3 regions of the Neobacillus sp. 114 genome follow, and region 2 is predicted to be linked to each of the others. Evidence: predicted binding sites of a transcription regulator. Region 2 holds the regulator's gene; each other region holds the start of a gene.
What was found. The regulator LexA, encoded in region 2, represses DNA repair genes until DNA is damaged. The targets are predictions, from matches to a motif close to CGAACATATGTTCG.
Positions count from the first base shown of each region.

Region 1 (4,254 bases), 2.4 Mb from region 2:
AATATTTTTAAAGGAGTGCTTCGGATGTCAAAGGTTACTATTAAAGTTAACGATAATGGGTCACTTAGAATTACAGGCGATGTGGAATTGTTGGATGGAGAAGGGAATGTGTATACGACGAAACCATCCTTTTCTCTTTGCCGTTGCGGAATGAGTAAAAACAAACCTTTCTGCGATGGTTCGCATAAAGGGAATTTTGAGTCTCAAGTTCGGGTGCCTAAGGAAGAATAAATAAGGTGAAGAAAGAGCGGCTTTCTAGTTGGAGTCGCTCTTTTATATGTTCGTCATTCGAACGTCAGCAATAGTATCGATGGGAATGCGGTGCACTTCTTGAAATCGATCAATCACATGCAGCCTGTGCACGATTTCGTCCCAATAATGGATTTTACCAATGACGATTTCATAATTTCGGTTCCGATAATGGGTAATTGTCACGTACTGGTCAAATTCGATGGCCTCTGCCAAGATTTCGTTCATGAGCTCAAGCTGCTGCTCATCCATTTCTTTCTGCTGTTCATACTGATCTTCCTTCACCCAATCCCTGAGCATTTTTACATGCTCAGGCAGCATCATCGACGTCCATTTAATTCTGCCACGGTCGCGAATCATTTGCCTCGCCTTCTTTCTCTTATTACTGTTCAGTGAACTTTACTCGCGGATAGTCTAGCTTTACTTGCGGATAGCCTGCTCTTATTTGCGGATAGCCTGACTTTACTCGCGGATAATCCGCTTTTACTTGCGCAAACCAGTTATTTTACATCTTATGCCCGCCCACAAGCGTGGCCCGATGCTTGGCGGTTCCACCGGCGGTATAGGAAACAGCGCGCAGCAGCGAACCCGGACCAAAGCGTCTGCGGACCGCATCTACTACATAGCCAAGCTCTCGCCTTTTGTAAGCCCGCATGTCAAACAGATCAATCTGAAGCTCGCAGTCGTCCTCAATATTGCTAAGCGCAATGGAAATCTGCCGGACGGTTTTGCCGTTATAGTGCTCGTGAAATAGCTCCAGGCAGACACGGTAAAGGTCCATCGTGACATTGGTCGGCTGCTGGACGGTTCTCGAGCGGTTAAAGCCGCCGCCGAATTCATCCTGGCTGTAGCTGACGCCAAGGCTGACCGTCCGCCCCGCCTTCCGCCGTGTTCTCGCTCGCTTGGCAACCTCCTCGCACATCTCCAAAATGACATGCTTAATTTCCTCTTCGTCTTTATAATCCCGCAGCAGGATTTGGCTTTTTCCAAAGCTAATTTGCCCTTCGATAATCGGCGCACCCAAATCGGAAAGGTCGACTCCCCAGGCATGATGATATAGCTGGTTGCCCATGATACCGAATTTCTTCTCCAGTTGTTCTAAGTCATAGCGCGCGAGCTGGCCAACCGTAAAAATGCCCATGCCGTTGAGCGTTTTTTCAACCCGCCTGCCGATTCCCCACATTTCCCGAAGCGGCGACACCTTCCAAAGTTTTGTCTGCACATCATCATAGGTCCACTCGGCAACCCCGTGTTTCTTAGCCTCTAAATCAAGGCAGAGCTTTGCCAGCAACATATTGGGCCCAATCCCGACCGCGCATGGAAGCTGGAATTCCCGCTCAATATCGTCCTTTATTTTTTTCGCAATCGTCTGGGCATCGCCCCACAAATGCAGAGCGCCGTCCACTTTAATAAAGCTTTCATCGACGCTGTAGGTGTGGATGGCTTCCTTTGGAACATAGCGGTTAAACACACGGGAGATTTCTGTTGAAATACGTAAATAGGTGGCCATTTTTGGTTCGACCAGCCGAATCCGCGGATCGTTTGGAATTTCAAACAGCCGTGAGCCCGTCTTGATGCCAAATTCTTTTTTCAATCTTGGGGAAGCGGCAAGCACAACGCTCCCCTGCCGTTCTCTGTCGCCGACAATCGCGATATAGCAGTCGAGCGGATCAAGCCCCAGCATCACGGCAGAGCAACTGGCATAAAAGCTCTTCATGTCGACACATAAAATTTTATTGTGTGGTAGCGTGTTGTAATCAACCATGATTATCCCTCACAGTTTCAAAATTCGAACGTTTGTTCCTTGGTATTATATCTATTATCTTAAGCGAATATGCGTTCGTATTCAATGGAAATTTTTTAAGGCTTACCAAATCTGGCTAAGGTACAAAAAAGCGATATAATGAAGGTGAGGTGCATGTGAATGGATAAAAAGCTGATTGTAAAAATGATTAAGAATTGTTTTAAACAGTATTATGAGGCAGATTCTACACCGATTGGCGATAGAGAGTTGGAGGAGCTGGTTACTCGGATTCTGCAAACGAAGGACGAAGATCCGGATGCGGATTTATATGAGGTTGTGAATGATATGGTGTATGAGTTTTTAACAGGCTAAAATAAAAAAAAGCCTCTGATTCAATAGAGGCCAAACAAATCTACTTTTTATTTAACATCCTCTTCCCAATCCGCTCAAACAGTCTTGGAAACAGAACATAAACAACACTTCCCATATTCATCCAGCGCGGCAGGTTGATTTCCCGCGTTTTCGACAGCATACTGCCGACAACTTTCTGAGCAACGTATTCAGGCTGGAGCATGAATTTTTGGACGTTTTTTACATAAGTGCCCTGTTCATCGGCGATGTTAAAAAAGTTCGTGGCAATCGGGCCCGGATTCACCGAGGTTACCTGAATGTTGTAGTCATCAAGCTCCATCCTTAATGCGTTCGTGTAGCCAAGTACCGCATGCTTGGTCGCTGAATAGACACTCGATTTCGGAGTGGCAATTTTTCCGGCCTGGGAGGCAATGTTGATAATATGACCAAAGCGTCTCTCGCGCATCCTAGGCAAGACCATGCTCGTGCACGCCATCAGCCCGACAACATTCACCTCAAACATGCCCTTAACTTCATCAATCGATGCCTCATGGGCTTCGCGGAAAATCCCAAAGCCGGCGTTATTGACAATAATGTCAACATGGCTGATAACCGCAAAAATATCCCCAAAGACCTTCTCGACTTGGTCGGTATCCGCTACATCCAGCTGAAACACTTCGACCTTAACGGAATACCTTTTTTCAAGCTCCACTTCAAGCTGCTTAAGCTTATCGATGCTCCGGGCCAGCAATACGAGATTGGCGCCGCTTGCGGCACAAAGCCGGGCAATTTCTGCTCCGATTCCACCGGAAGCCCCAGTTATGACAATATTTTTATCCTTCAATCGTCCGTTCATCAATAAAACACCTCATCAGGGTCATCCCACCCGCCTTAAAGCTTGGCGTAATAAAGAACGGGATGAGTATCTTTACTACTAATTTCTCCGATGGATGCCAAATAGTCAAGCTGGGCGACGGTTTCCGATATCGTCAGCATCAATTCGCGTTTATAAACACTCGGGAATAGCCGTTTGCAGATGTCAAAAACAGTCAGCTGTTCTTCCTTCAGCCAGCTGTTAACTGTCATCGCCCGTTCGTGCTGGCGGATAAGCCGTTTCTCAACAAGCTCTGCTAATTCGTAGACATCTTCGCCATGCCCGGATTTTACCACCTGAATCGGATACGACAGTAATTTTTGCATCGAATGATTATGCTGCAGCTGCGGCTTTGGCCGCTCCATTTCCCCTGGTGCCGGCGGTTCGAGCAATGGATTTGGGGATATATGAGCGATGATCAAATCGCCGCCAATCAGAACGCCATCCTTTTCCCGATAAAGGGCAATCTGGCTCTGGGCGTGCCCTGGTGTTTCAATGACCTGCCATTCCGACAGGCCCAGCGGTCTCATCCCTTCTACAAGCTGGCCAGTTAACGGACGATTGCATATGTATCTATGGCCTTCCCTGAAAAAAGATGTCAACGGAAAATACTCATTTGGCAGCCCAAACTCTTCAAACAGTTCTTTGAAAAAAGCCTCTTGTTCCTGTAAAAATGTTTCCGTTGGCTGAATCCAGCGCTCATTCAACGGATGGCCGTACACATCAAGTTCGTCTGGAAAAAAATCAAGCAGACCGCAATGGTCCGGATGGTGATGGGTAAGGATTACCTGTTCAATATCTTGCGGCTGCAAATCTAAATCAGCCAGCTGCTGGGTAAGGGAGTTCCACGCTTTTTCGGTTTTCGGCCCTACATCTACTAAGGTCAGCCGTTCCCCTCTTATTAAATATACATTGACATCCCCGACTGGAAATGGGGTCGGCAGTGTAATTTTGGCAACGCCGTCGTTCCATTCTGTCATCTAAAAAACTCCTAACGTTATTTTTGAATAAAGAATAATTATGCATAGAGCATGAT
Region 1 is NZ_CP126144.1:4,725,791-4,730,044, forward strand. It holds gene QNN06_RS23125 (CDGSH iron-sulfur domain-containing protein) at 25-231, shown strand; gene QNN06_RS23130 (YolD-like family protein) at 274-609, opposite strand; gene QNN06_RS23135 (Y-family DNA polymerase) at 755-2,014, opposite strand; gene QNN06_RS23140 (YqzH family protein) at 2,174-2,365, shown strand; gene QNN06_RS23145 (SDR family NAD(P)-dependent oxidoreductase) at 2,406-3,200, opposite strand; gene QNN06_RS23150 (MBL fold metallo-hydrolase) at 3,236-4,198, opposite strand.
Region 1: the regulator LexA is predicted to act here: its motif matches at 2,079-2,092, upstream of QNN06_RS23135 (Y-family DNA polymerase).

Region 2 (4,254 bases):
TCTATTGCTTGCCACCTTTATTCAAATAACCATCGTTTACTTTACATGCCGATTAATAAAACTCAATTCACTGACCAGCTTGAATTTCGGCTTTGCCATGAATGCCAGGGGTGGTCCTGGAATCGTCCTTTCAACAGTGGCTTATATGTCTGGCATCATCAATCAGGAATTTTTTGCTATCCTCATTCTCCTAGCTCTTACAACCTCATGGATAACCGGTACATGGCTAAGATTTTTAGTGAAAAATGAATGGGATTTGATGTGAGTCTTTGAAAATATTCTCAAAACATGAATAAGTTTTAAACTCTTACACAAGATATAAAAAAATAATTAGGGAGTGTAAGAGTATGAAGAAATTAATATGGTTAATTGCGTTACTATTAACAATTAGTTTTGCTGCAAAATTAGAAAACGCCTTTGCTGCAGTCAAGGATGGGCAGCCAAAAGAACAAAAACAAATTTCAGAAAAAGAGGCTGGAGAAATTGCCCTACAGAAAGTAAAAGGCAAGATTTTAAGCGTGAAATTGGAAGAAGATGATGGCAGGAATGTCTATGAGGTAATGGTGAAAACAAACGAAGCCATTTACGAAGTTGAGATTGATGCTGCAACTGGCAAGGTTTTGGAAATTGAAAAAGAAGGCCGGCATGACAATGGCCGTGAGGATGAGGATGGTCATGACGATGATGATGGCCATGACGATGATGATGGCCATGGAGACGATTAAATCCACACTCATGAAGGTATTGAAATAATTCTTCAAGCTGCATATCAATTTAGATGTGCAGTTTTACATTTTTAAGTCATTTATTTTTAAGGAGAAAAGAAATGATAATAAAATATGTAAGCATCGTCGTTTTGTTTCTAAGCTATTCGCTCATGCCCTTCCAAGCCTCTGCCAAAATGGAGTCCTTTAATAAAGAAAAAACTGTCGAAGATACTGGTTCAAATAAGGAAAGTTTAAAGAAAGAAAAGAGTCCAGTCAATAAACAACCGAAAGAAGATACGGATGATCCAGAAAATGAAAATGAAATGGATAACGACTTAGACTGCACAAAGGATATTCGATTTACGGAAGCCCAAAAAAAACGTCTTGATCAAATTTACCATCAGATTTATATGGATTATATTTCTTTGATTGAAACCTATGCTTGGGCGGGAGCGTTAACTCAAGATCAAAAAACCATTCGATACAACATGTTAAAAAACTATATTCTTACTTTTCAAAAAAGAAATTATAAATGGTGTAGTGAATACGAAGAAGACGAATGGGAGGAAGAATGGTATAACAGCGATAATGATTAAAGTTCGTTTTGATAATAGTCCAAGTTAGCATTTTATTTCATAGCATTGAATATATTGGGAATAAAAAAGAAGTGATGGAAATGGTCTATCTGGCTGTTGGATGCGGAGGAGTAATCGGTGCGGTATTTCGGTTTTTATTAGATGGTTTGATTTCCCGTACCGCACTCCCTCTTTCCTCGGGTATATTATTTGTGAACATGATCGGCTGTTTTATCATTGGATTCACTTTATCATTAAATCCAAACCGTTTCTCTTCGTTGTTTAAACTTGGATTTGTAACTGGATTCCTAGGCTCATTTACAACTTTCTCCTCTTTCAGTGTGAAAACAATTGAACTTTTTCTGAAATGGGGTATTCAACCAAGCATTGTTTACTTGGCACTAACAATAATTGCAGGTTATGGATCTGTAAAAATTGGACGTGTTATCGCATTGAAAATAGAGAAAGGGTAATTTTGGCTATGATAATAACACTGTTGGTTATTGGTGCAGGAGGATTTCTTGGTGCTATTTCTCGTTATCTACTTAGTACCTTTTTCTTTAAATGGAATATTAATAAAATCCCACTGGGCACTCTCATCATAAATGTCTCAGGTTCGTTTGCAGCAGGAGTTCTTTTTGCAAAGGACAACATATCAGAAACACAAATAAATTTCCTGATGATTGGCTTTCTTGGGTCCTTTACTACTTTTTCAACCTTTAATTATGAATTGCTGCAGCTTGGGGAAAGTAACGGAAAGGTTCATTTTTTGATTTATGGAGCTGCCATGTACGCAGCCAATATTTTGGCGGCTTATCTTGGATATTCATGGTCAAATAACTAGAGTGATAAATAAATAGAAAAGATGGACTTCCTCTTTCGAAGCGTACGCTGTCTAGTAAACACCTAAATTTTGATTAAAAAAAGCCAGCAGTTATGCTGGCTTTACCGTACCCCTATGGAGTGTTTTTAATGAATTTGTCTATATACCCCAATTACCTTCCCCAAAATGGTAACGTTGTTTAAAATGATTGGATCCATAGAAGAGTTTTCCGGCTGCAGGCGGATGTAGTCTTTCTCCTTGAAGAATCTCTTACAGGTAGCCTCGTCTTCTTCGGTCATCGCAACAACGATATCCCCGTTGTTCGCAGACGGCTGCTGTTTTACAATAACGTAATCTCCGTCAAGAATCCCTGCTTCAATCATACTTTCTCCCATGATTTCAAGCATGAAGACATTCTCGCTAGAAGGAGCTAGTCTTTCGGGAAGAGGAAAATATTCCTCAACATTTTCAATGGCCGTAATCGGCAGTCCGGCAGTAACTTTACCGACAACTGGGACATTTACAACATGGTTTCGAGGGATATGAGCAGCTTCATCCGCTTCCAGGATTTCGATAGCCCTTGGTTTTGTTGGATCCCGTCTAATTAAACCCTTGCTTTCTAATCTGGCTAAATGCCCATGTACAGTAGAACTCGATGCTAGTCCGACTGCTTCGCCAATTTCCCGAACAGATGGCGGATATCCCTTTGTTTTCACTTCTCCTTTTATGAAATCAAGGATATCCTGCTGCCGCTTTGATACTTTTACCATGATAAATTACACCTCGCCTGGTTAATGTTGTCTTTATTATAACATGTTCGCATAATTTATACAAACATAAGTTCGAATAATGCTTGACAACAAACAAACGTTCGGATTATAATCAAATCAAATAAAACGAACATACATTCTAATCAGGGGTGTTTTATAATGAAAAAAATATGGAACCAATACTCATACGCTATTATTCTTCTATTATTAAGCTGCTCATTAGCATTTGTATTAGCATTTCAGCAAAGTCCGAAAAATCAGGATAAATATTTGAAAGTGACTGTAGCAGACGGAGACACACTATGGGAAATTTCCCAAAAGTATGCTGGCGAGCATTCATTATCAAACAAGGAATTCGTCAACTGGGTGAAAAAACATAATCGGGATGTTGGGGATGAAATTTTTCCAGGTGAAGAAATTTTAATTCCGGTTAGTAATGAAGCACCCGCAGAAAGGGAATTAGCAAGTGCATTAGAGAAATAGGAAGGACCTAAAAAATGAACGCAATCATCTACTGCCGAGTAAGTACGAATAAGGAAACACAGGAAACATCATTGAGACGCCAGGAAGACGAGCTAGTCCAGCTCGCCAACCGATATCAATTCCATATCGATTCAATCATTAAAGAGCAGGCGAGCGGCTATGATTTAGAAAGAGATGGTATCCTGCAACTTTTGGAGCGCATTAAAGATAAACAAGTCCAGGCTGTACTAATCCAGGATGAAACAAGGCTCGGCCGAGGGAATGCCAAGATTGCCATCCTGCATTGCATTTTAAAAGAAGGAATTAAACTATACAGCATTTCGCATAATGGTGAATTGCAGCTTTCCGAATCGGATTCAATGGTCTTAAAAATCGTCAGCATGGTGGAAGAGTACCAGCGCAAGCTTCATAATGTAAAAATAAAACGTGGCATGAAGCGGGCAGTTGAAAAAGGCTATAGGCCGGAAAAAAATTTAAAAAATCTAGGCGAACATTCGGGACGGGATAAAATTGAAGTACCTGTCCAAGAAATTGTCAGGTTGAGAAAAAATGGCCTGACCTTTTCGGAAATTGCCGCAACATTAAGAGGCTTTGGCTATAACATTTCGAAAGCCACTGTACATAGAAGATACCAGGAATTCATAGAAGAGCAGGCGGAATAAACCTTCATCCTTGCCAGGTGGATTCTTTTCTAGTACAATCTTGTCTTAATGTTAGCAGTTTTTTGGAAAGGAATGTACTTGAATGCTATCCAAGGAAAAAATGGCCAGAATCAATGAATTGGCAAGGAAAAAGAAAGCGACAGGTTTAACAGAAATCGAAGCAAAAGAGCAGTCATCACTTAGAAGTGAATATTTAGCTGCTTTTCGATCGCAAATGCTGGATACCCTGACAAA
Region 2 is NZ_CP126144.1:2,298,152-2,302,405, forward strand. It holds gene QNN06_RS11475 (cation:proton antiporter) at 1-265, shown strand, start outside; gene QNN06_RS11480 (PepSY domain-containing protein) at 348-725, shown strand; gene QNN06_RS11485 (DUF2680 domain-containing protein) at 827-1,303, shown strand; gene crcB (fluoride efflux transporter CrcB) at 1,378-1,755, shown strand; gene QNN06_RS11495 (fluoride efflux transporter FluC) at 1,764-2,126, shown strand; gene lexA (transcriptional repressor LexA) at 2,252-2,875, opposite strand; gene yneA (cell division suppressor protein YneA) at 3,035-3,358, shown strand; gene QNN06_RS11510 (YneB family resolvase-like protein) at 3,373-4,020, shown strand; gene QNN06_RS11515 (DUF896 domain-containing protein) at 4,103-4,254, shown strand, end outside.

Region 3 (4,254 bases), 3.2 Mb from region 2:
TTGCTTACGGTTTGGGTTCTAAAAAGGTAGAAGATTACTCTTACATATTCGGCTTGCCGGCCTGGTTTTTTTATAGCTGCATCGCGGGATTTGTCGTAATGATCATTCTTGTCAGCATAACCGTTAAATTTGTATTTAAAGATGTACCCTTTGAAGAGAAAGAGAGGAATACTGAGTGAACTGGGCAGTCATTACGCCATTAATTATTTTTTTATTCATCATTTTTGCTGTCGGCTTCTGGTCGAATAAATTTGTCCTCAAATCCAACTCGTTTTTGGAGGAATACTTTTTAGGCGAACGTCAGATGGGTGGCTTCATTCTGGCCATGACGATGGTGGCCACTTATGGCAGTGCCTCAAGCTTTATCGGCGGGCCGGGTGTCGCTTACACACAGGGCCTGGGCTGGGTGCTGCTGGCGATGGCACAGCTGGCCACTGGTTATTTCACCTTAATGGTGCTGGGAAAGAAATTTGCGATTATTTCCCGCCAGTACAAGGCCATTACGCTGATTGACTTTTTGAAAAATCGTTATCATAGCAAGACGGTCGTTCTTTTATCAGCGGCCAGTATTATCATTTTTCTTTTTTCATCGATGACAGCCCAATGGATTGGCGGGGCCAGGCTGGTGGAATCGTTGACCGGACTGCCGTATACGGTGGCCTTATTGATTTTTGCTTTTTCCGTCCTTGTCTTTGTCATTGTTGGCGGCTTCCGGGCTGTTGCTTTAACGGATACGATTCAGGGCGTTGTGATGTTCATGGGAACCTTGATTCTTCTAATCGCTACCATTAAGGCCGGCGGGGGAATTCCAAGGATTATTGCCGATTTGGCGGCGGAAAACCCGAACTTAATCAGCCCATTTGGTGCCGAACGCACTTTAACTCCGGCGTACGTTTCTTCTTTTTGGATTTTAGTTGGGATAGGCGTCGTCGGCCTGCCGCAGATTGCCGTTCGGGCCATGTCCTATAAAAACTCAAAAGCAATGCACAATGCCATTATCATTGGAACAGTTGTGGTCGGCTTTATCATGCTTGGTATGCACCTCATCGGCGTTTTCGCAAGGCCTGTGCTTCCGGGTGTTAAAATTGGCGATACCGTTATGCCGCTGCTTTCCATGAAAGTGCTCCCGCCGTTTGTTGCGGGTATTGTCCTAGCGGCTCCGATGGCGGCCATCATGTCAACAGTTGATGCCCTGTTGATTTTGGTCAGCTCGGCATTGGTGAAGGATGTTTATTTAAATTATATTAAACCGACCGCCAGCGACCAGCAAATTAAAAAGGTAAGTTTCAGCGTAACTGCGATTATTGGTGTCCTGGTCATTTTGCTCGCGTTGAGTCCACCGGATTTAATCATTTGGCTCAATTTATTTTCATTTGGCGGCTTGGAGTCCGTGTTTATTTGGCCGGTTATTTTAGGCTTGTATTGGAGCAAGGGGAATAAATATGGGGCGATTACTTCGATGATTTTGGGGATGAGTTCCTACATTATCTTTGACCGATTTTATCCTAATCCCCTCGGCGTGCATACAGTGGTGCTGCCAATCCTGATTTCCCTGGCTGGATTTGTCGTGGCAAGTATGTTTACTGATTCTAAAGCCAGCAGTCTTGGACTGGAAAAATAGGCAGCTTTTCTGGATGCCCCCGCTTCAGAACTATTTTTGTTGCAATTTTCTTTATGAATTTTTAAAATGAATTAACAGAATGAAGAGGTGGGGGATCCCATTGGTAGAGGTTATTCGCCATTTATCGGCGCTTATCATGCCAGGTTTATTAGTGTTATTTTTTACAAGGGTCACATACAATCGAATTATCGGCCTTGTCCTGACAGTGGCACTTATCGCAGCTTCTGTATACAAGGGGTATACCAATACGTTTGTTCTGATTGTCATTGACGCCTTTTCGCTGACCGCCGGTTTCTGGCTTGCCGCGAAAATGAAGCCCAAAACCGTTAAAAAAATTGATGGATAATAGTCTGCCTTAATTGGCAGGCTTTTTTTGTTTAAAAGAGGTCCCTTTTTTGCCCTGGAAGGGTACAAGAGGGTGCAGTCGGTAAAAATAGACCTCTTATTTTTCTAGAAAATGTATTTTCAAAAGGAAAGAAGGAAATACATAAAAATCGAATATTAGTTCGCATATTATTGGTTTGATTTTGGGTAAATGTGTTAAAATGTTAATATGCAATTTAGGAGATACACTTTCTAGCCGCCTCAGGAAAGTGTGAACGGCAGTTTTTCGAAAAAGGGAGGGAAACCACGTGAAGGACCAATTTGAGTTAGTTTCAAAGTATTCCCCACAAGGCGACCAGCCGGGTGCCATTAAAGAACTTGTCGAAGGCATCCGAAACAATAAGAAGCACCAGACGCTTCTTGGTGCAACCGGTACGGGGAAGACTTTTACCATATCAAACGTTATAAAGGAAGTTAACAAGCCAACCCTTGTCATCGCTCACAATAAAACATTAGCCGGCCAGCTCTACAGCGAGTTCAAGGATTTTTTTCCGAATAACGCAGTGGAGTATTTCGTCAGCTATTACGATTACTATCAGCCGGAAGCGTACGTTCCGCAGACCGATACATTTATTGAAAAAGATGCCAGCATCAACGATGAGATTGATAAACTGCGGCACTCCGCTACTTCTTCTTTGTTCGAGCGCAAGGACGTCATCATCATCGCCAGCGTATCCTGCATTTACGGCCTCGGTTCGCCGGAAGAATACCGGGAGATGGTCGTTTCCCTCCGCACAGGCATGGAAATTGAGCGCAATCAGCTGCTTCATCGGCTGGTTGATATTCAATATGAACGGAACGATATCGATTTTAAGCGCGGGACGTTCCGGGTACGCGGCGATGTGGTCGAGATTTTCCCAGTTTCCCGCGATGAACACTGTGTGCGGGTTGAATTTTTTGGTGATGAAATTGACCGGATCCGCGAGGTTGACGCCCTAACAGGGGAAATTATTGGCGAACGCGACCATGTGGCGATTTTTCCGGCTTCTCACTTCGTTACCAGGGAAGAAAAGATGCGGATTGCCATCGAGAATATTGAAAAAGAGCTTGAAGAACGGCTTGCCATAATGCGTGAAAACAATAAGCTGCTAGAGGCACAGCGGCTGGAACAGCGCACCCGCTATGACCTTGAAATGATGCGTGAAATGGGCTTTTGCTCCGGCATCGAGAACTACTCGCGCCATCTGACCCTCAGACCGGCAGGCTCGACACCATATACGTTATTAGATTATTTTCCAGAAGACTTCCTTATAGTAATTGATGAGTCGCATGTAACTTTGCCGCAAATCAGGGGAATGTTCAATGGCGATAAGGCGCGGAAGGAAGTTCTCGTGGAACATGGTTTCCGCCTCCCATCTGCGTTGGATAACCGGCCGCTCACGTTTGACGAGTTTGAAAAGCATATCCACAACATCGTCTTCGTTTCGGCAACACCGGGACCTTATGAGCAAGAGCATACACCAGAAATGATAGAGCAAATCATTCGCCCAACTGGACTACTAGATCCAACCATCGATGTCCGTCCAATCCAAGGACAGATCGATGACCTGATTGGCGAAATTCAGGATCGCGTTAAACGAAATGAACGAGTCCTAGTTACGACATTAACGAAAAAAATGTCCGAAGACTTAACGGATTATCTGAAGGAAATTGGTATCAAGGTTCAGTATTTGCATTCTGAGATTAAAACGCTTGAGCGGATTGAAATTATCCGTGAGCTACGTCTCGGCAAATATGATGTGCTGGTCGGAATTAACTTGCTCCGGGAAGGTCTCGATATTCCGGAGGTTTCTTTGGTTACCATTCTTGATGCCGACAAGGAAGGCTTCCTCCGTTCGGAACGTTCCTTGATTCAGACGATCGGCCGGGCAGCCCGGAATGCAAACGGTCATGTCATCATGTATGCGGACCGAATGACCAATTCAATGGAACTGGCCATCAGCGAGACGAAGCGCCGCCGTGCTATACAAGAGGAGTACAATGAAAAGCATGGCATTACGCCTAAGACTATTCAGAAGGATATCCGTGATGTCATCCGCGCTACCCATGCAGCGGAAGAACAAGAAGATTACAAACCGACTGCAGCATTTGGCAAGATGACGAAGAAGGAACGAGACCAACTGATTGGCGATATGGAAAAAGAAATGAAGGCTGCCGCCAAAGCGCTTGATTTTGAGCGTGCCGCAGAGCTTCGTGATTTAATTTTGGAATTAAAGGCGGAAGGGTAACAAAACACCGCTTTTATAGAC
Region 3 is NZ_CP126144.1:5,483,530-5,487,783, reverse strand. It holds gene QNN06_RS27060 (YhdT family protein) at 1-179, shown strand, start outside; gene panF (sodium/pantothenate symporter) at 176-1,621, shown strand; gene QNN06_RS27050 (CsbA family protein) at 1,722-1,967, shown strand; gene uvrB (excinuclease ABC subunit UvrB) at 2,254-4,233, shown strand.
Region 3: the regulator LexA is predicted to act here: its motif matches at 2,117-2,130, upstream of uvrB (excinuclease ABC subunit UvrB).